3 regions of the Paraburkholderia sp. EG286B genome follow, and region 2 is predicted to be linked to each of the others. Evidence: predicted binding sites of a transcription regulator. Region 2 holds the regulator's gene; each other region holds the start of a gene.
What was found. The regulator HrcA, encoded in region 2, represses chaperone genes, less so after heat shock. The targets are predictions, from matches to a motif close to TTAGCACTCNNNNNNNNNGAGTGCTAA.
Positions count from the first base shown of each region.

Region 1: rpoH (RNA polymerase sigma factor RpoH) is a predicted target of HrcA. The motif match lies at 3,534-3,560, and genes of this name have one in related genera.
Region 3: groES (co-chaperone GroES) is a predicted target of HrcA. The motif match lies at 3,417-3,443, and genes of this name have one in related genera.

Region 1 covers NZ_JBFRCF010000012.1:181,875-188,789, forward strand. Annotated here, with positions in the region: gene ybiB (DNA-binding protein YbiB) at 1-283, shown strand, start outside; gene leuA (2-isopropylmalate synthase) at 868-2,514, shown strand; gene AB4Y42_RS25720 (nuclear transport factor 2 family protein) at 2,656-3,039, opposite strand; gene rpoH (RNA polymerase sigma factor RpoH) at 3,616-4,551, shown strand; gene cydP (cytochrome oxidase putative small subunit CydP) at 4,740-5,042, shown strand; gene AB4Y42_RS25735 (cytochrome ubiquinol oxidase subunit I) at 5,029-6,615, shown strand; gene cydB (cytochrome d ubiquinol oxidase subunit II) at 6,653-6,915, shown strand, end outside.
Region 2 covers NZ_JBFRCF010000015.1:62,590-69,504, reverse strand. Annotated here, with positions in the region: gene grpE (nucleotide exchange factor GrpE) at 1-466, opposite strand, end outside; gene AB4Y42_RS28850 (RNA-binding S4 domain-containing protein) at 1,014-1,421, opposite strand; gene hemH (ferrochelatase) at 1,469-2,536, opposite strand; gene hrcA (heat-inducible transcriptional repressor HrcA) at 2,734-3,753, opposite strand; gene AB4Y42_RS28835 (NAD kinase) at 4,015-4,926, shown strand; gene recN (DNA repair protein RecN) at 5,023-6,702, shown strand; gene glnE (bifunctional [glutamate--ammonia ligase]-adenylyl-L-tyrosine phosphorylase/[glutamate--ammonia-ligase] adenylyltransferase) at 6,758-6,915, opposite strand, start outside.
Region 3 covers NZ_JBFRCF010000015.1:198,710-205,624, forward strand. Annotated here, with positions in the region: gene AB4Y42_RS29375 (IS481 family transposase) at 1-551, shown strand, start outside; gene AB4Y42_RS29380 (TAXI family TRAP transporter solute-binding subunit) at 687-1,775, opposite strand; gene AB4Y42_RS29385 (hypothetical protein) at 1,836-2,678, opposite strand; gene groES (co-chaperone GroES) at 3,537-3,827, shown strand; gene groL (chaperonin GroEL) at 3,872-5,512, shown strand; gene AB4Y42_RS29400 (hydroxymethylpyrimidine/phosphomethylpyrimidine kinase) at 5,771-6,616, opposite strand; gene AB4Y42_RS29405 (rubredoxin) at 6,901-6,915, shown strand, end outside.

The sequences.
Region 1 (6,915 bases), on a different contig from region 2:
GGAAGCGGCAGTGGGCGGCGCGTTGCTCGCGCGCGGCACCGAGGGCGAAGCCGTCGCCGATACCCGCCGCCAGGTGCAGGTCGACTGGCTGCACGACGGCATCTGCGAAACGCTGGTCGAACCGGAGCGCTCGTCGCCCGGCGCGCCCGAAATCGATCTCCCTGAAGGCCGCGACGCGCCCACGACGGCCGCCTGGATCGACGCCGTGTTGCGCGGCGAAGCGCCGGTGCCTGAGGCGATCACGCGCCAGATCGAGACGATCAAGCGCATCGCGAAGCGCTGACGATCGAACCTGAAACACGTCGCGCAAGCCGCTGAAAGCCATGCGGGGGGGCGACCCGCGCGCTCCGCCACAAGCGCATCGGCACGCTTCGTCGGCCATCTCCACGCATCTTCACGCGGTCAATCTGCAAATTCGCTGTTGACACACGCATCCGCCCTGATTTACATTGGACGAATGCGTTCCTACCCGAACACCCTCCGAATTACCCTCGGCCGACTATCGGCCCTATCGCTACGCCTGGCCTAAAGCTGGTGTAGCGCCGCAACGACCTCCTCCTCCGGTCACCGCGGTCCTCCCAAAGCAGTTCTCGCAGTACCCCAAATCCGCTGTATCTCTACAACTTGTCGTCTGCATTCGTCCGCTTACCGTTCGGACGAGTCGCGAGGTCAAAATGCACGTTGCATGGGCATCGTTCACGTCCGCTTTCGCCGCGCCGGTTACCGCCGTCACCGTGGCCGTCTTCTTCGCGTCCGAGGTTGCCGCCCGTACGCGTGAAGTTTCGCCCATCGTGCTCCGTCGCCAGCCCGCCAACCGCCCGCTGCCGACCGCCATCGCAAACGACACCATGAAGAACGAGGCTCGTCATGTTGCGTAATCCCGCCGAGAAGTACCGCCCCTTCCCCGCCATCCGTTTGAACGGCCGCAAATGGCCGACGCGCACCGTCGAGCGCGCGCCGATCTGGATGAGCACCGACCTGCGCGACGGCAACCAGTCGTTGATCGAGCCGATGAGCATCGAGCAGAAGACCGAATTCTTCGAAATGCTCGTCGCGATCGGCTTCAAGGAAATCGAAGTCGGCTTTCCGTCCGCTTCGCAGACCGACTTCGATTTCGTGCGCAAGCTGATCGACGAAAAGCGCATTCCCGACGACGTGACGATCGAAGTGCTCGTGCAGTCGCGCGAAGAATTGATCGCGCGCACGTTCGAAGCGCTCGAAGGCGTGCCGCGCGCCATCGTCCACCTCTACAACGCGATCTGCCCGTCGTTCCGCAAGATCGTGTTCGGCCAGTCGAAGGAGGAAGTAAAAGCACTCGCAGTCGAAGGCACGCGCATCATCCGCGAACATGCCGATAAAAACCCGCAAACGCACTGGACTTACCAGTATTCGCCGGAAACCTTCAGCATGACCGAGCTGACTTTCGCGCGCGAAGTCTGCGACGCCGTGGCCCAGACGTGGCGCCCGACGCGCGATCACAAGATGATCGTGAATCTCCCGGCGACCGTCGAAGCGGCGATGCCCAACGTCTACGCCGACCAGATCGAGTGGATGGACCGCAATCTCGCGTACCGCGACAGCATCGTGCTGTCGGTGCATCCGCACAACGACCGCGGCACGGCGGTGGCCGCCGCCGAAATGGCGCTGCTCGCGGGCGCGGACCGGATCGAAGGCTGCCTCTTCGGCAACGGCGAGCGCACCGGCAACGTCGATCTCGTCACGCTCGCGATGAACCTCTACACCCAGGGCATCGACCCGGGCCTCGACTTCTCCGACATCGACGCCGTGCGCCGCGTGGTCGAGCGCTGCAACCAGTTGCCCGTGCATCCGCGCCATCCGTACGCGGGCGACCTCGTGTTCACCGCGTTTTCGGGCTCCCACCAGGACGCGATCCGCAAGGGCTTCGCGCAGCAGCAGCCCGACGCCGTCTGGGAAGTGCCCTATCTCCCGATCGATCCCGCCGATCTTGGCCGCAGCTATGACGCGGTGATCCGCGTGAACAGCCAGTCGGGCAAGGGTGGTGCGACCTATCTGCTCGAGCGCGGCATGGGCTTCACGCCGCCGCGCCGCGTGCAGATCGAGTTCAGCCACGCCGTGCAGACCGTCGCCGATACGTCGGGTGAAGAGATCACGGGCGACGCGGTCTGCGCACTCTTCGCGCGTGAGTACTTAGAAACGCGCGGGCCGGCTGTCAACGCCGGTTCGGGTCGTGTGCGCTGGGAAGGCCGTGAAGTGGCCATGCCGGCTGCCGCGAGCATCGACGAGGCGCATGCGCAAGCCGTCGCCGCCGCCATCGCGGCAATGGCCAGTGAGCACATTGAAATCACGTCGTTCGAGACCGAGCGCACGTCGCAGGGCGGCACAGCAGTGTTCGTCGGCGCACGCGTAGGCGGCCAGCCGCTGCGCCACGGTGTTGGCGTGGGCGAAGACGCGGCCCACGCGTGCGTCGCGGCAGTCGTCAGCGCGGTGAATCGCGCAGTCTGGCCGCAAGTGGATCGGCGCGCAGCGGCCTGACACCTTCCGCGCGCGGTGCGCGAAGCAGTTTGAGTTTGAGCAGGGAAATCGGCGGCATTGTTGAGCGCCGGCGGCAAAACGGGCCGCCGGCGTGCGCCTGAAGCGCCTACGCGGCGTTTCAGCGAGTGGACTTACCGGTCGTCACTCGATCGCGCAACGCGTCGCCTGCCATGCGAGCAGACGCCAGTGGCCCCCTTCCTGCGTCTGGATCGCCGTATAGGCAATCGGAAAGAGCAGCGCACCGTTGTTCGCTTCCATCTCGATGAGCACGCGGCCGGAGACCACGCAGGCCTCGTTGCTCGCGTGCAGCACATCCTGCGACTGGATCTCGATCTGGCGGTAGCGGCGGCGGCCCGCCGTGATCGCCTCGATGAACTGCTGCTTGGTCTCGCGTTTGCCGTTGGTGTGCACGAAGGTCGCGTGATCGGACAGCAACTGGTCCAGCGACGTGCCGTCGCCGTCGACCATCGCGCGAAAGCGCTCGCGCTCAAGTCCGCGAATCGCATCGATTAGTTTTGCCGCCATCGCTCGAGCCCCTTGCGCGTCGGTCCGCGCCTGAGCGCAGATCTACGCCGAAGATTTTCTGCATACGTCTGGCTGAAATTTATACCAGGTTTTGGCGCAAGGATACTTGCGATCAAAGACATCGCCTCCATGTATGGGGCACACGCCACGCGCCCGGTGAAAACCGCGCGTGGCGTCAGCGACATCCCGGCGGCCGCGCCCGGATGTCGCAGCGCAGCACTTTCGTCTTTGTCCGATGTCTATTTGTCAGATTCCGTGGCAAGGTCCAGGCGCTCCGCGGTCCTTCGAGCGTCGCTGATTCCACCCTTTATTTCCTGCGCCCTCGCTCTGGACTACTGCCCTGTTCTAGAGTGTTCCTTCGGCCTGGCCCTGTGCGGGCCTGCGCCGGGCGCCAGGCCCCGCCCCTGCTTGACGGCCGGCGTTTAGTGTAATCTATCGATACAACCATTTCGATAGGAATCAAGGAACCTTGAAGCCCCTACAGACTCCAAGTATTAGCACTCGGGGATTCAGAGTGCTAACATCCACCGTGGAGTCGGTGTCTGACTTTTGCAAGATTCCTGAGGAGTTCGCTACGTGAGCAACGCAATGACCATGACCCTTCCGAGTACGCTGAGCCCGTCGTCGGCCAAGGCCGGGGGCTCATTGGCGCTCGCGAATGCTTCCCTGTTGCCCGGCCAGTTGGGCAACATCGACGCTTATATTCAGGCCGTGAACCGGATCCCGATGCTGACGCCACAAGAAGAGCGTCAGTTCGCGACCGAGTTTCGCGAGCAGAACAATCTTGAAGGCGCGCGCCGCCTGGTGCTGTCGCACCTGCGCCTCGTGGTGTCGATCGCGCGCAATTATCTCGGTTACGGCCTGCCGCACGCCGACCTGATCCAGGAAGGCAACATCGGCCTGATGAAGGCCGTGAAGCGCTTCGACCCCGAGCAGAACGTGCGCCTCGTGTCGTACGCCATGCACTGGATCAAGGCCGAGATCCACGAGTACATCCTGCGCAACTGGCGCATGGTGAAGGTCGCCACAACCAAGGCGCAGCGCAAGCTGTTCTTCAACCTGCGCAGCCACAAGCAGGGCCTGCAGTCGTTCACGCCGGAAGAAATCGACGGCCTCGCGCAGGAACTGAACGTGAAGCGCGAAGAGGTCGTGGAAATGGAAACGCGCCTCTCGGGCGCCGACATCGCGCTCGAAGGCCAGACCGAAGACGGCGAGGAGTCGTTCGCCCCGATCGCCTGGCTCGCCGACTCGCACAGCGAGCCGAGCGCCGTGCTCGCCGCACGTTCGCGCGACCGCCTGCAGTCGGACGGCATTGCGAGCGCGCTGGAAGCGCTCGACGCACGCAGCCGCCGCATCATCGAGGCGCGCTGGCTCAACGTGGACGACGACGGTTCGGGCGGCTCGACCCTGCACGAACTGGCCGACGAGTTCGGCGTTTCGGCCGAGCGCATTCGCCAGATCGAGGCGAGCGCCATGAAGAAGATGCGCACCGCGCTCGCCGACTACGCGTAAGCGTCGCCAGGTCTTCACGCCACACCGAAAACCCCGTTCCCGCGAACGGGGTTTTTCTTTTGCGCGCCCCGCAAGCTGCGCACCTTCGTACCGGCCTCGCTGATTCCACCCTAAGATGATTTCGAGGTGGTGAGCCAGACGCCGCGCCGCGGTCTGGCCTCGTAACGCGTTCGAGGGCACCCGTCGTCATGATCCCGGCATCCGGTCAACGCCAGCGCGCACCGTCGCTGCTGCGCACGCGCATCCTGCAGTGGATGCGCGGCCCCACCTTCGCGCGCGATATTGCCCTCGTTCTCGCCGTCAAGCTCGTCCTCTTGATGGCGCTCAAATACGCGTTCTTCAATCACCCGCAGGCAGAAGACATGCACATGCCGCCTGCCGCTGTCGCGCAGGCCATTCTGGCCGTGCCCGAGTCTACGGCGCTCAAGCCGTCCGCGTCCCAATCCCAGACCATGTCGCCCCCGCGAGGAGACCGTCATGCCCACGATTGAATCGGTGGAACTCTCGCGTCTTCAGTTCGCCATCACCGCGCTCTACCACTTCCTGTTCGTGCCCCTCACGCTCGGCCTCTCGTGGCTGCTCGTCATCATGGAGTCGGTCTATGTGATGACCGGCAAGGAGATCTACAAGGACATGACGCAGTTCTGGGGCAAGCTCTTCGCCATCAATTTCGCGATGGGCGTCACCACCGGCCTCACGATGGAGTTCCAGTTCGGCACCAACTGGTCGTACTACTCGCACTACGTGGGCGACATTTTCGGCGTGCCGCTCGCCGTGGAAGGGCTCGCGGCGTTCTTCCTCGAATCGACCTTTGTCGGGGTGTTCTTCTTCGGCTGGAATCGGCTGTCGAAAGGCGCGCACCTCTTCACCACGTTTCTCGTCGCGCTCGGCTCGAACCTCTCGGCGCTGTGGATTCTCATTGCCAACGGCTGGATGCAGAACCCCGTGGGCGCGTCGTTCAACTACGAAACCATGCGCATGGAACTCACCAGCCTGTTCGCGGTGATCTTCAACCCCGTCGCGCAGGTGAAGTTCGTGCACACGGTTTCGGCCGGCTATGTGACGGCGTCGATGTTCGTGCTCGGCATTTCGTCGTGGTACCTGCTGCGCCGGCGCGACGTCGAGTTCGCCCTGCGCTCGTACGCGATCGCCGCGGGCTTCGGCCTTGCGTCCACGCTATGCGTGCTGATCCTCGGCGACGAATCGGGCTACACCGACGGCGTGGTGCAGCAGGTCAAGCTCGCCGCCATCGAGTCTGAATGGGAGACCGCGCCCGCCCCCGCGCCCTTCACGCTATTCGGTCTGCCTAACCAGAAGGAAGAACGCACCGACTACGCGATCCGCATTCCCTGGCTGATGGGCATCATCGCCACGCGCTCGATCGACACGCCCGTGATCGGCCTGAAAGACCTGATGGGCCGCGCCGAAGTGCGCATCCGCAATGGCATGCTCGCCTACGCCGCGCTGCAAAAGATGAAGGAAGGCACCGCCGACACCGAAACGCGCGACGTGTTCGAGGCACACAAGGCCGATCTCGGCTACGGCCTGCTCTTGAAGCGGTTCACGCCGAACGTGGTCGACGCGACTTCCGAGCAGATCAGGGCTGCGTCGCGAACGGCGATTCCGGCCGTCGCGCCGGTGTTCTGGTCGTTCCGCGTGATGGTGGGTCTCGGCATCCTCTTTCTCGTGACCTTCGTACTCGCCTTCTGGTTCTGTGCGCAGCGCTCGCTGCTCAAGGACAGCCGCCGCTGGTTCCTCGGCTGGGCGCTGGTGGCGATCCCGCTGCCGTGGCTCGCCGCCGAGTTCGGCTGGGTCGTCGCGGAAACCGGCCGCCAGCCGTGGACCATCGCGGAAGTGCTGCCCACGCGTCTTTCGGCTTCGAGCCTCGCACCCGGCGACGTGATGCTGAGCATCGCGGGCTTCGTGATCTTCTACACGCTGCTCTTCATCATCGAGATCACGCTGATGTTCAAGTACGCGCGCCTCGGGCCCTCGTCGCTGCATACCGGCCGCTACTTCCACGAGCAGACGGCCGCGCTGGCCACCGGCGGCAAGGTCTCGTGATCGCTGCACGACACCGAAAGACGCGAGGAAACAGGCCATGGACTACGCAACGCTCAAGTTGATCTGGTGGGTGCTGATCGGCGTGCTGCTGATCGGCTTTGCGCTCACCGACGGCTTCGACATGGGTGCGGCCGTGCTGCTGCCCTTCGTCGGCAAGACCGACGAGGAGCGCCGCATCGTCATCAACGCGGTCGGCGCGACGTGGGAAGGCAACCAGGTCTGGTTCATCACGGCGGGCGGAGCGATGTTCGCCGCGTGGCCGCTCGCCTATGCGGCGTCGTTCTCGGGCTTCTACTTCGC
Region 2 (6,915 bases):
CTTGATGACGGTGCGGGTCGAACTTCTCGCCCACGGGGTTGATGGCAAGGACCTTGCCCTTCTCCAGCGCGCCGGTGAGCTGCTTGAGCGTGAGCTCGACGCCTTCGTTGACCTTGGCGAGGTCGTCCGAGTTATGGGCGAGTGCGGCTTCGAGGCTGTCCATCACCGGCAGCAGATGCTCGGCGAAGTTTTCGATCGCGAACTTGTGCGCCTTGGCGACGTCTTCCTGCGCGCGGCGGCGCACGTTCTCGGTCTCGGCCTTGGCGCGGACGAAGGCGTCCTGCAATTCGGCGACCTTCGCCTGGGCTTCGGCCAGTGCGGCCTCGGCAAGCGCCGCAGCGTTCTGGTCCACGCCGCCTTGGGCTGCCTGCTCGGCCGCTTCAGCCGCCTGGGGCTGGGCTGCCTGCGACGCCTCGTCCGCGGGCGTGGGGTTCTGGCTCGTCGGGTTCTCTTGCGTGTTTTCCATGTCGCTGAACGTTGAATAGTGAAAAAGGGAACAAAGCTGCGGGCGTCTTTACGCGACCCGCTCTATTGCGCCGACCGTCGTTGCGCCGACGCGACAGAGGCTTCGTACATTGCGACTGCACATGGGTGCCGGATCGCCTGTTTCAAGGGGCTATCGCGGCTTTTTTATGCAGACATCCAAGCCGCGAAATCGCCCGTAACAATCATTACTGCAGCGCCGCAAAAATGAAATTGAGTAAGGGACATCCCTGACCTACACTCAGGAACAGGTGCTGCTCATGGCGCGTTTACCCTGAGCCTGGCACCGCACCGAATGGGCCCACGGTCAGCACATTTTTTAGCGGCATCGCCGCGCATAAAAACGCTAACCGGGCCTTGAAACTGGCTGTTTTGCTGCGATCCCAAGGGGAGTACCGTGAAACTGACCTTTGCCATATCGGTGGTCGCGCTGGTACTCATCGCCGGGACTACGACCATCTGCATGTCGGGCGCCGTGAACGAAAACACGACGGAATACGGGGGTGTGCACGCGACGATGGAAGCGCTCTTCAACCCTCACGCGAAAATTTGTCGATAGTGCGGCGGTCGCGCTTGGTCGGCCTGCCCTGCAACACGGCAGCCGGTTCGCGAAAGAGCCGGCGCCGGTCCTGCTCCGCCGCGCGCCTCTCGCGCCCGGCTTCGGTTTCCGCATAAAGCGTCTGCGCGATGCTGGCGGGGCCGCGCATCTCGCAAATCCCCAGCACCTGCACTTCCCAGACCACGTGATCGATCTCGATTTCGACGAGGTCGCCCACGCGCACGTCCTTCGACGCCTTCACGGCGTCGCCGCCGATGCGCACGCGCCCCTTGGCCACGGCGTCGGAGGCGAGCGAGCGCGTCTTGAAGAAGCGCGCCGCCCATAACCATTTGTCGATGCGCAGGCGCGCGCCAGGTTCGGTCGAAATCTTGTAGTTCATCAGAAGCTTTCCGGATGCGCTGCTCAGTTCACGCTCGACTCGCCCGGTCAGGCCACCGCGCCTGCCGGCGCCGCGGCCTGGACGGGCCAGCCCTGCAGGTGCTGCGCAACAATCTCGCCTAGCGCCGCGATCCACGCCGGCGAGGCATTCAGGCACGCAATGCGGTGAAACTCCTTGCCGCCGCCGTGCAGGAATTCGTCGCGCACTTCCATGCCGATTTCCTCGATGGTTTCCAGGCAGTCCGCCGTGAAACCGGGGCAGAACACGTCCGCCCGCCGCACGCCGCCGGCGCCCAATTCCCGCAGCGTGGGCGCCGTGTACGGCTGGAGCCATTGCGCCCGCCCAAAGCGCGACTGGAAAGTCACCCGGCATTCGACCGGCGTCAGCTCCAGCGCGTGCATGAGGAGCGCGGCCGTTTGCTGGCACTGGTCGTGGTACGGGTCGCCCAGATCGAGCGTGCGGCTCGGCACGCCGTGAAAACTCAGCACGAGCCGGTCGCCCGCCGCGAAATTGGGTTTGCCGTGCGCGTGCCAGTACTGGTGCACCTGCGCCGCGAGCGCCGCGATATACGCCGGATGGTCGTGATAGCCGCGCACCGTGCGGATTTCCGGCTGATTGCGCATGCGGCGCAGCGCGACGAAGGCCGCATCGAACGCCGTGGCCGTGGTCGACGCCGAGTACTGCGGGTACATCGGCATGAGCAGGATGCGTTCCGCGCCCGCCAGCTTGAGCTGGTTCAGCATCGCCGGGATGTCGGGCGTGCCGTAGCGCATCGCGTAATCGACGAGGACCGTGTAGTCGTTGATCTGCAGCAGATGGCGCAGGCCGTCGGCTTGTTTCTGCGTGTGCACGCGTAGCGGCGAGCCTTCGGGCGTCCAGACCGCCGCGTACTTCTTCGCCGAAGAACGGCCGCGAAACGGCAGGATCAGCGCGCGCAGGATGACCTGCCAGATCGGCGCCGGAATCTCGACCACGCGCGGATCGGAAAGAAACTGCGCGAGATAGCGGCGCACGGCGCGCGGGGTGGGCGCGTCCGGTGTGCCCAGGTTGATGAGCAGCACGGCGACGCGATGCGCCGCGGCGGACTGCGAAGGCCGCTCCAGGTCGAAACGCATAGGCGATCAGTGGCGCCGCGCGAATGCGCAGCAACGGTTGCATGAAACAAGCATTATAGCGGGCGGTCCTGGCGGGCCAAACCGCAGCCGCGACGCAGCGACTCGCCGCACGTTGGCCATTCGGCCGATGGCGCGCGCCGCGCCTTTCGGGGATGATCGTCGGAAAGGCGCGGGGTGCCCGATGCCCGCTGCGGCGCTCAGTTCTGGCTCAGCGTGAGCGAGAGCAGGCGCGCGGTGATGTCGACGATCGGAATCACCCTGTTGTAAGCCATGCGCGTCGGCCCGATCACGCCGAGGGTGCCGACGATCTTGCCGTTCACCTCGTAGGGAGCCGTCACCACGCTCATTTCCTCGATCGGCACGAGTTGCGACTCGCCGCCAATGAAAATCTGCACGCCCTGCGCGTGGCTCGAGACGTCGAGCAGCTGCAGGAGACTGGTTTTCTGGTCGAACACGTCGAAGAGCTTGCGCAGGCGCGCCATGTCCGAGGAAAGGTCGGCCACTTCGAGCAGGTTGCGCTCGCCGGAAATGAGCAGGGTATCGCCGCTTTCGGGCTCTTCGGTGCTCGCGGTCACGGCCGCGTGCATGAGCGTGGTCATGTCGCCGCGCAGCGCGTCGATTTCCTCGCGCAGGCGGCGGCGCACCTCGTCGAACGACAGGCCCGCGAAGTGCGCGTTGATGTAATTGGAGGCTTCGATGAGCTCGGAAGGCGTGAAGTCGCGCTGCGTCGCCATGATGCGGTTCTGCACGTCGCCTTCGGGCGTCACGATGATGAGCAGGATGCGCTTGTCGGACAGGCGCATGAACTCGATCTGCTTGAACACGTGGCTGCGCCGGGGCGTCAGCACCACGCCGGCGAACTGCGAGAGGTTCGACAGCACGCTGGCGGCCGCCGCCACCACCTTCTGCGGTTCGCCGGGGCGCAGCGTGGTCTTCACCGCGCGCGTGAGCGCGTCGTCGTCGGAGCTGGGCTCGACGGTGAGCATGGTGTCGACGAACAGGCGATAGCCGCGCGGCGTGGGCACACGCCCGGCCGAGGTATGCGGGCTGGACACGAGACCCAGCTCCTCGAGGTCCGACATGACGTTGCGGATCGTCGCCGGACTCAGTTCCAGGCCGGAATAGCGCGACAGCGTGCGCGAGCCGACCGGCTGACCTTCGGCGATGTAGCGCTCGATCAGCGTCTTGAGGAGGGTTTGTGCGCGGGGATCTAGCATGACTCAAAATTTTAGCCTAATGGCGCTTTGGCCGCGAGTACGCCGCCATGCCGGGCCCGGCGGGCAGGCCCGTAGCGCGGGGCGGCCCGGTTTCGACCGCCGTCGCCGGGCGGATTGCACCGCACATCGCCCAGTACCTGGCGCGTTGTCATCGCCGTGTCACCGGCTTCGGGCTGGAGAGCGCGGCGCGCAAGGCCTGGCGGGCCGCACCCGGCGTGGCGCCAGGTTCTTTTCGTGACCTGACTATGGTGTAATGCCGGCATGCAGATCCAGAAGATCCAGAGCCAGTTCAAGACGGTTGCGCTCGTTGGGCGCAGCAATACGCCAGGCATTGCCGAGCCGCTGACGGCGCTCGCCCAGACCATTTCGAAGCGCGGCTTCGAGGTCGTGTTCGAAGCGCAGACCGCAGAGGAAATCGGCGCGCAAGGCTATCCCGCGCTGCAGCCGGCCGAAATCGGCGCGCGCGCGGACGTGGCCGTGGTGCTCGGCGGCGACGGCACGATGCTCGGCATCGGCCGCCAGCTCGCGCCCTACCGCACGCCGCTCATCGGCATCAACCACGGGCGGCTCGGCTTCATCACCGACATCGCGTTCTCCGAGATGCAGGAAGTCGTGCCGCAACTGCTCGCGGGCTCGTTCGAGCGCGAGGAGCGCTCGCTGCTGGAGTCGCGCATCACGCGCGACGGCGACCCGATCTACCACGCGCTCGCCTTCAACGACGTGGTCGTGAACCGTAGCGGCTTTTCGGGCATGGCCGAACTGCGCGTGAACGTGGATGGCCGCTTCATGTACAACCAGCGCTCCGACGGCTTGATCGTCGCGACGCCCACGGGCTCGACCGCCTACGCGCTCTCGTCGCAGGGACCGATCCTGCATCCGCAGCTGCAAGGCATCGTGCTCGTGCCGATCGCGCCGCACGCGCTCTCGAACCGCCCGATCGTGCTGCCCGACGACTGCAAGGTGAGCATCCAGATCGTGGCGGGCCGCGACGTCAACGTGAACTTCGACATGCAGTCGTTCACGGCGCTGGAGCTGAACGACGTGATCGAGGTGCGCCGCTCGCGCCACACCGTGCCCTTCCTGCACCCGGTCGGCTACAGCTACTACCGCACGCTGCGCAAGAAGCTGCACTGGAACGAGCACCCTTCGCTGCAGGGCGATCCGGAGGACTAACCCCGCGTCTTCGCGTGAAGCGCGCGCGGCCGTTGCCATGCAGCCAGCAGTCCCACGGTAATCAAAGCCAACCCAGAAAAAGCAGAACCAGACGCCATGCTTCGCCATCTCTCGATTCGCGACTTCGTGATCGTCGCCGCGCTCGACCTCGAATTCGACAGCGGCTTCACTGTGTTTTCCGGCGAAACGGGTGCGGGCAAGTCGATCCTGATCGACGCCCTCGCCCTCACGCTCGGCACACGCGCCGACGCGAGCGTGGTGCGCACGGGCGAGGCCCGCGCCGACATCACCGCCGAGTTCGATGTGCCCGCGCATGCCGCGCTTTGGCTCGACGAACAGGCGCTCACGAACGGCGACGGCGAGCACACGGTCATGATGCGCCGCGTGGTGGACAGCGGCGGGCGCTCGCGTGCCTTCATCAACGGCACGCCGGCCACGCTCGCGCAACTGCGCGAGCTGGGCGAAATGCTCGTCGACATCCACGGCCAGCATGCGCACCAGCTACTCATGCGCCCCGACGCGCAGCGCGAACTGTTCGACACGCACGCCGGCCTCACGGATCTCGCCGCCACCGTCACGCGCGCGTGGCGCGAGGCGCGCGACGCGCGTCTCGCCCTGCAAAGCGCCATGTCGCGCGACCGGGAGCTGCAGCTCGAGCGCGAGCGCCTCGCGTGGCAGCTCGCCGAGCTCGACAAGCTCGCGCCGCAGCCGGGCGAATGGGAAGAAGTGAACGCGGAGCACGTGCGGCTTTCGAACTCGGCCAACCTGATCGAAGGCGTGCAAGGCGCGCTCGCGGCGTTATCCGAATCCGACGAGGCGATGCTCTCGCAGCTGAACTCGATCGTCTCGAAGCTGCGCTCTCTCGCCGAGGTCGACGCCGAGCTGAACGACGCGCTCGCCGCGCTCGAACCGGCCGCGATCCAGATCCAGGAAGCGGCGTACTCGCTCTCGCACTACGCGCAGCGTCTCGATCTCGATCCGCAACATCTCGCGCAGGTCGAACGGCGCCTCGACGCGCTGCATTCGACGGCGCGCAAGTTCCGCCTGCCGGCCGAGACGCTGCCCGAAGAACACGCGTCGCGCCGCCAGCAGCTCGCGGCGCTCGACGCCGCGTCCGATCTCGACGGCCTGCGCGCCGCCGGGCAGAGGGCGCAGGACGCCTATCTCGCGCAGGCGCGCCAGCTCTCGAAGGCGCGCGCCAAGGCGGCGAAGGCGCTCGGCGCGGCGGTCACGCAAGGCATGCAGGAACTGTCGATGGCGGGCGGCAGCTTCGAAGTCGCGCTCGTGGCGCTCGGCAGCAGCTCGACCGGCGAGCCGATCGGCGGCGCGCACGGTCTGGAACAGATCGAATTCCGGGTGGCGGGCCATGCCGGCGTGCCGCTGCGTCCGCTCGCGAAGATCGCCTCGGGCGGCGAGCTCGCGCGTATCAGCCTCGCGCTCGCCGTGATCGCGAGCGCGGCGAGCCCCACGCCCACCCTGATCTTCGACGAAGTCGACACGGGCATTGGCGGCGGCGTGGCCGAAGTAGTGGGGCGTTTGCTGCACCAGCTCGGGCACGCGCGCCAGGTGCTGTGCGTCACGCACTTGCCGCAGGTCGCGGCGCGCGGCGATCACCACTTCCAGGTCGCGAAATCCGGCGACGGCAACGGCGGCACGGTCTCGGCCGTCACCCCGCTCGACAAGGGCGGCCGGGTGGAAGAAGTCGCGCGCATGCTGGGCGGGCTGGAGATTACCGCGACGACCAGGCGGCATGCGAAGGAGATGCTGGCCGCTTGAGCGGGACTGCGCCTCACGTGTGAGGCGCGCCCGCCATCGACGCGTAGCGCACGCGCTACGCCTGCCCCCGCTCCCCGAACACGCGCTTCCACAACGCCAGTACGGCCTCACGCTCGCGCTCCACACGCGCCGGATCGACACGCGCCTTCTCCATGCCGTCGAGCCGCAACTGGTGCTGCAGCTTGCGATACAGCCGGTACGCCGAGCCTATCG
Region 3 (6,915 bases), 140 kb from region 2:
CAGGCTACTGCGGCGCGCAGGATACGTTCTATGTCGGCAACCTCAAGGGCGTAGGCCGTGTCTACCAGCAGACTTTCGTCGACACCTACTCGAAAGTTGCATTCGCCAAGCTCTATGATCGCAAGACGCCCTTGCCGGCGGCGGACCTGCTCAACGATCGCGTGGTCCCGTTCTTCGACGGCTTCGGCATCCCGCTGCTACGCGTGCTGACAGACCGCGGCACCGAATACTGCGGCACCCCCGAGCATCACGAATACGAGCTGTACCTGGCTTTGGAAGACATCGACCATACCCGAACGACGGCCAAGTCGCCGCAAACCAACGGGATCGTCGAGCGACTGCACAAGACCATGCTCAACGAGTTCTACCGCATCGCCTTCCGCAAGAAGATCTACGAATCGATCGCCACCTTGCAGACGGACCTTGATGCGTGGCTCGACCAGTACAACAATGAACGGGAGCATCAGGGACGGTGGTGTTACGGCAAGACGCCGATGCGCACCTTTCTCGATTCGCTGGAACTCGCCAAGGAGAAACTCATTCCCCATTGACCGCTTCCTCTCTATCGGCCCGACTACCTGTCAGATCGAGTCCCGGCTAATACACATCATTGGAGCACTTAGGTCGTCGCGCGGTTGGATGTGCGCGGTCCGCGGCCTGGTGGAAGATGTCCGTTCCGTGTCAAATTACTTGCAAAGCAGCAGCAAGCGCTCCTGGTCCGAACACGGCCGTGCATTGACTTGTGCCGTGGCGGCGGCGCGTGGCGGCGCGGCCGCCTGCATCGCGGCGCGATGCGCGAAACAGGTCTTCAGACGTCGCTCAACAGGCGGGTAGTACTGCCAGCCTTTGCCGAGGCCCGGCAGTTCGAGCTTCACCTGCTTCCACTTCGGATGGCCGTGCTCCTGCAGGTTGTCGAAGTTCGCGCAGAGCGAATCGGCAAAACGCTTCAGGTTGCCGACCGTATCACGCAGGTTGTAGTCATAGGTGACGAGAAAGGCCTTGACCGTCCACGTCGGCACGTCTTCCTTGAGCCAGTTCGGGTAGCTCGACACGTGGATCGTCGCGGGGTAGTAAGTCTGCTTCGCGCGCGCCGTTTCCGGCGCGTTCGGATCGACGCGCAGGAAGCGGATCTGCTGCAGCAGTTCGGGGTTCATGTCGGTGAAGAGCTTGGCGGGTTGCCCGGCAACGATGATAGCGACATCGATCTTCTTGACGATGAGCGCAGCAAGTGCGTCCTCGTTGCTCAGGTGCTGCGCGTACTGCTCCGGAATCGGCTGGCCGAACATGAGTCGGTACAGCGTCGTCGCCGACTGCGCGGTGCCGCTGCCGATCAGCCCGACGCTCATTACCTTGTCCTTGATCTCGTTGATCGTCTTCATCGGTGAGTCGTTACGCACCACGAAGTAAATCTCTTCGTCGTAGAGCGGCATGATGAGCCGCAGCGGCCGTATCAGCGTGCCGGCCTCTTCGTTGCCGGAATTGGCCATGTCGACGTAGGCCTGGTAGACGTCGGACTGCACGAGCGCGAGCTTCACGCCGGGCTCGAAACGCATACGCTGCACGTTTTCGGCCGAGCCTTTCGATGGGATCACTTCGAGATCGATGCCCGCCGGCTGCGCGACCCATTTCGCGAGGTCCTGGCCGATCTGAATGTAGGTGCCGCGCTCCTGGCCGGTCACGATCTTGTAGTTCGCGTCTGCGGCAGCGGCGAGCGCGAGTGTCGAAAAGAGCAGGGCAATCAGCGCCGCCAGTCCTGCGAGCATCGTTTTCAGCATGGTCTCTCTCCCGCCTTGGATACGTTCTACGGCAGACTTCGATTTAATCTGTAATCGTTTTCAATGCGTGCCTTCGGAGGATGGGCTGTCCTTCCACCCAAGTTGGCGAATCGCGCGCTCCTGGGTATCGACGCCGTCGTCGTTGCTGCCAGGGACGGTGGCGCCGGCGGCAGCGGATTGATTCGCAGCTGCCGACGTGACGCTCGTATCCGCACTTTCGACGTCCGTTGGACGTCCGTTAGCTGGCGTGCTGGTCGCGCTCGGCAGCGGGGGAGGTGACGCGACTGTGGCCGGGGCGTTCGGCGCGGCCGGCGCGGTGGCGCCCCAATCCCGCGACGACGGCAGCGGAACGCTGCTTGCATCGCGCGGCCGCGGCACAGCCGCGTCCGATTGGGCGGGGCCGTTCGGCGTACGTAGCGGCGACCAGCCCGTCGCGAGGATGGCGCGCTCCATCAGCGAGCGCGCGCGCAGGCTGCCCGGATCAATCGCGAGCGCCTCCGATGCCTGTTCTCGCACGCAATCCCAGGCACGTTCCGAGGCACATCGGTCCGCGCTTTGCAGCGCGTTATCGCAGCGTTGCTCCGCTGGTGCGCTGTAGCGCTGTATCTCGCGCGCCGCCTGATTGTTCGCGCCACGTGGAAGTGTGGCATTCGTGTTTAGCAAGCTTTTCTCGGCGAGGCTCGCGCGCGTGGCACGAACTTCTCTTTCCTGGCCGCGCCTTTCGCCGTACAGCAGAAACGCAGCGTATGCGATTGCTACAATGAACCAGGCGAGCAAAACGCCCTTCACGAAGAGCCCTTTACCGGTGCGCCAGAACGGGCGGTGTTCCTTGAGTTGATAGTGGTGCAAATAGTCTGCGTGCACCGACGGGCGATGGAATGCGGCCGCGCCGGCAAGCGACACCTTTGCAACGGCAGGCATAGGCGCTGCCGCGGAACCGATGACTCTCAAGGTGGCTTTCGGGCGCGCGTGCGCAGGCGCGTCGAGCGGGCGATCCGTGCCGCAGTAAGGACAGGAATCGGCGTACTGATAGAGCGTCCCGCCACAGAACTTGCATGGTGTGGGGAAACTCTGGTTGCGAGTCATCTGAACTGACATGCTGTCGTTCCACCGTCATGGCGACGCCATTTCGGCATGTTCAGGATCGTCGTTGAAGCGATCGGCGAAGCCTCGCGGAACCCACGATCTGCATGCGCAGGAGAGCGGCGGTGCCTGACGGGGCGCAGCCGCTCGAAAGATCATATGAGTGATTTTCCGTTCATCCGTTAATTGCCGGTGTTGCCTACCGCACATATGCGCTGCCTGCGAGCAGTAGGGCGCCAACAAACCGGTTGTGTGTATAAATCGCACCGGATCATGGCAAGATCGGGGATTTCCCCGAGAGGCGTCCCGGATGACTCGGGAGGCCGGGGCCCGCTTGCTGGACGCCGTTGCTTCCAGCGTCATGCGGTTTCTTGTCGGATAGGGTATTGAGTTCATCTATCCTATTGTTTATATTGAAGAATATTTTTATATGGCACTTAAATCCGACATCCAATGGTTCTAACCTGAACTAGGAGAAGTGCCTCCGGGGTCGAACCAATCTCAACGGAAATTCCCCATTCCGCCCCTTCTTGAATTTGTCACTCCCCGTCCATATAATTAGCACTCACCGCATGAGAGTGCTAACAACTCTGGTGCTAACAACATCTCTGGCTGGCGGCTACCGGCAGCCAGGTTTTCTTGAGTCGCTTCAAGTCCTAATCAAGAGAGGATCTATCCATGAACCTTCGTCCTTTGCATGATCGCGTGATCGTCAAGCGCCTGGATCAAGAAACCAAGACCGCTTCGGGCATCGTGATCCCGGACGCAGCGGCAGAAAAGCCGGATCAAGGCGAAGTCCTGGCCATCGGCCCGGGCAAGCGCGACGACAAGGGCGCCCTGATCGCGCTCGACGTGAAGGTCGGCGATCGCGTTCTGTTCGGCAAGTACGCTGGCCAGACCGTCAAGGTCGATGGCAACGAACTGCTCGTGATGCGCGAAGAAGACATCATGGCCGTGGTGAACAAGTAAGTTCATTCCACCGCTCACTATTCAAGAATTCAAGGAGTTAGAAGATGGCAGCTAAAGACGTCGTGTTCGGCGATTCCGCCCGTTCCAAGATGGTTGAAGGCGTGAACATTCTCGCCAACGCAGTGAAGGTCACGCTGGGTCCGAAGGGCCGCAACGTGGTGCTCGAGCGCTCGTTCGGCGGCCCGACGGTCACCAAGGACGGTGTCTCGGTCGCAAAGGAAATCGAGCTCAAGGACAAGCTCCAGAACATGGGCGCGCAAATGGTCAAGGAAGTGGCTTCCAAGACCAGCGACAACGCCGGTGACGGCACGACGACGGCTACGGTTCTGGCCCAGTCGATCGTCCGCGAAGGCATGAAGTACGTCGCATCGGGCATGAACCCGATGGACCTGAAGCGCGGCATCGACAAGGCCGTCGCAGCAGCAATCGAAGAACTGCGCAAGGTCAGCAAGCCCTGCACGACCAACAAGGAAATCGCTCAAGTCGGCTCGATCTCGGCAAACAGCGACACGTCGATCGGCGACCGTATCGCTGAAGCGATGGACAAGGTTGGCAAGGAAGGCGTGATCACCGTCGAAGACGGCAAGTCGCTGCAAGACGAGCTGGAAGTCGTCGAAGGTATGCAGTTCGACCGCGGCTACCTCTCGCCGTACTTCATCAACAACCCGGACAAGCAAGTCGCCGTGCTGGAAAGCCCGTTCGTCCTGCTGTTCGACAAGAAGATCTCGAACATCCGTGATCTGCTGCCGGTTCTGGAACAAGTCGCGAAGGCTGGCCGTCCGCTGCTGATCATCGCTGAAGACGTCGAAGGCGAAGCGCTCGCAACGCTGGTCGTCAACAACATCCGCGGCATCCTGAAGACCGTCGCCGTCAAGGCTCCGGGCTTCGGCGACCGTCGCAAGGCCATGCTGGAAGACATCGCGATCCTGACCGGCGGTCAAGTCATCGCGGAAGAAACCGGCCTCACGCTCGAAAAGGCAACGCTGGCCGAACTCGGTCAAGCCAAGCGCATCGAAGTGGGCAAGGAAAACACGACGATCATCGACGGCGCAGGCGAAGCCGTGAACATCGAAGCGCGCGTGAAGCAAATCCGCACGCAGATCGAAGAAGCGACGTCGGACTACGACCGTGAAAAGCTGCAAGAGCGCGTTGCCAAGCTGGCAGGCGGCGTGGCAGTGATCAAGGTTGGCGCTGCGACCGAAGTCGAAATGAAGGAAAAGAAGGCACGCGTGGAAGACGCGCTGCACGCAACCCGCGCTGCCGTTGAAGAAGGCATCGTCCCGGGCGGCGGCGTTGCGCTGATCCGTGCACGCACGGCAATCGCCAGCGTGAAGGGCGCCAACGCAGACCAGGACGCAGGCATCAAGATCGTCCTGCGCGCAATGGAAGAGCCGCTGCGCCAGATCGTCACGAACGGCGGCGAAGAAGCTTCGGTCGTCGTGGCAGCAGTTGCTGCTGGTCAAGGCAACTACGGCTACAACGCAGCGACCGGCGAGTACGTCGACATGGTCGAAGCTGGCGTGGTCGACCCGACGAAGGTCACGCGCACCGCGCTGCAAAACGCAGCTTCGGTTGCTGGCCTGCTTCTGACGACGGACGCAGCTGTTGCTGAAGTGCCGAAGGAAGATGCTCCGATGCCTGGCGGCATGCCCGGCGGCATGGGCGGCATGGGCATGGACATGTAATTGCGATCCGGAGTTGGTGCTTCAGCTGTCGACCAGAGTTAGCGCTTCAGCGCTTACTTTGGTCCCATGCAAAGCTCCTACTCCGGTCTCATGCAGAGCCAGGCTCACGCCGAAATTACATCGAAGTTCAGAAGTGCAGGGGACGCGCCGTGAGGCGTGTGCCCCTAGCCCGAAAAGAAGAGCCCGCAGCGATGCGGGCTTTTTTTCGTCTGTGCGGTTTGCGCGGCTGGCCTCCGGGTGGAAGGCCAAACCGCAGATTTATTGCTTCGCTTCGCCCGGCGAGCCTTCGTCCGCGTCCGTGTCATTGCTGCGCGCCCAGAAGAACCGGTCGGGCAGCCACGCGCCCATGCCCGGCCTGAACGCGTTCTGCACGGCCTGATACACATATTCCTGCGCTTCGCGCACGGCCTCGGGCGGCTCCTGCCCATTGGCAAGCAGCGCGGCAATGGCGGCGCCAAGCGTGTCCGTCACGCCCATCATCGGCTGGGTGGAGCGGTCCCACAGATCCTGGCGCAACTGGCCGTCTTCGCAATACAGCGTGTTGACCACGCGATGCGTGCCCGTTTCCATCGCCAGGATGTACTCGCAACCGGTGGCGAGCAGGTGCGCGATGGCGGCGTCGACGCTGGGCGCTTCCGCGTCGCCGTCCGGCTGTGCGAGCGCGATCAGCGTGGCGGAGTCGGCCACGAGCAGCGTGGTCTGCGGCACGAGCAGGTCGGCCATCGCTTCACGCAGTTCGTCGGCGGCGAGGACGTGCTCGTCGTCGAGCGTGAAGTCGGGGGCGAGGATGAGCGGCAAGTCGTCATAGTCGGCGACCACTTCGGCGATCGCGCTCACGACCTCGGCGCGCGCACCCGCGCCGACCTTGAACGCCGCGATGGGCATGTCTTCGAGCAGCATGCGCGCCTGGGTGGCGACGGTTTCCGGGTCGAGGCCGGTCACTTCGTCGCAGCCCGCGGAGTCGCGCACCGTGTAGCCGGTCAGCGCGGTGACGCCGTGGCAGCCCATGCTGGCGAGCGTGAGCAGGTCGGCCTGGAGGCCGCCGCCGCCGGTCGGGTCGGAGAGGCCGAAGGTGAGGACGATGGGAGGGGTGTCGCTGGGCATGAACGTGGCGAGATGGATTGGACTTCGGGCGCGGCGTACCGCGCCGTCATAAGAGAATGCTTCAATTATGCGGCTTATCGACGAATCCGGGGGACGGATGACCCCGGCGCGCGCGAGGATTTTTCCGCGCTGCACGAGCCGCTAGCGGCAACGCATTCTGTTTGATCCCGTGCAGGCCAGATTTCCTCTTGCTAGGCATGGAAACGGCAACAAGGTACCATCATGGCTCTCGTTTCCCCGATTTTTTTTCCGACTGGTTTCGGACTTTTCGACGCGGCATAAGAATGGAATATAGAAGC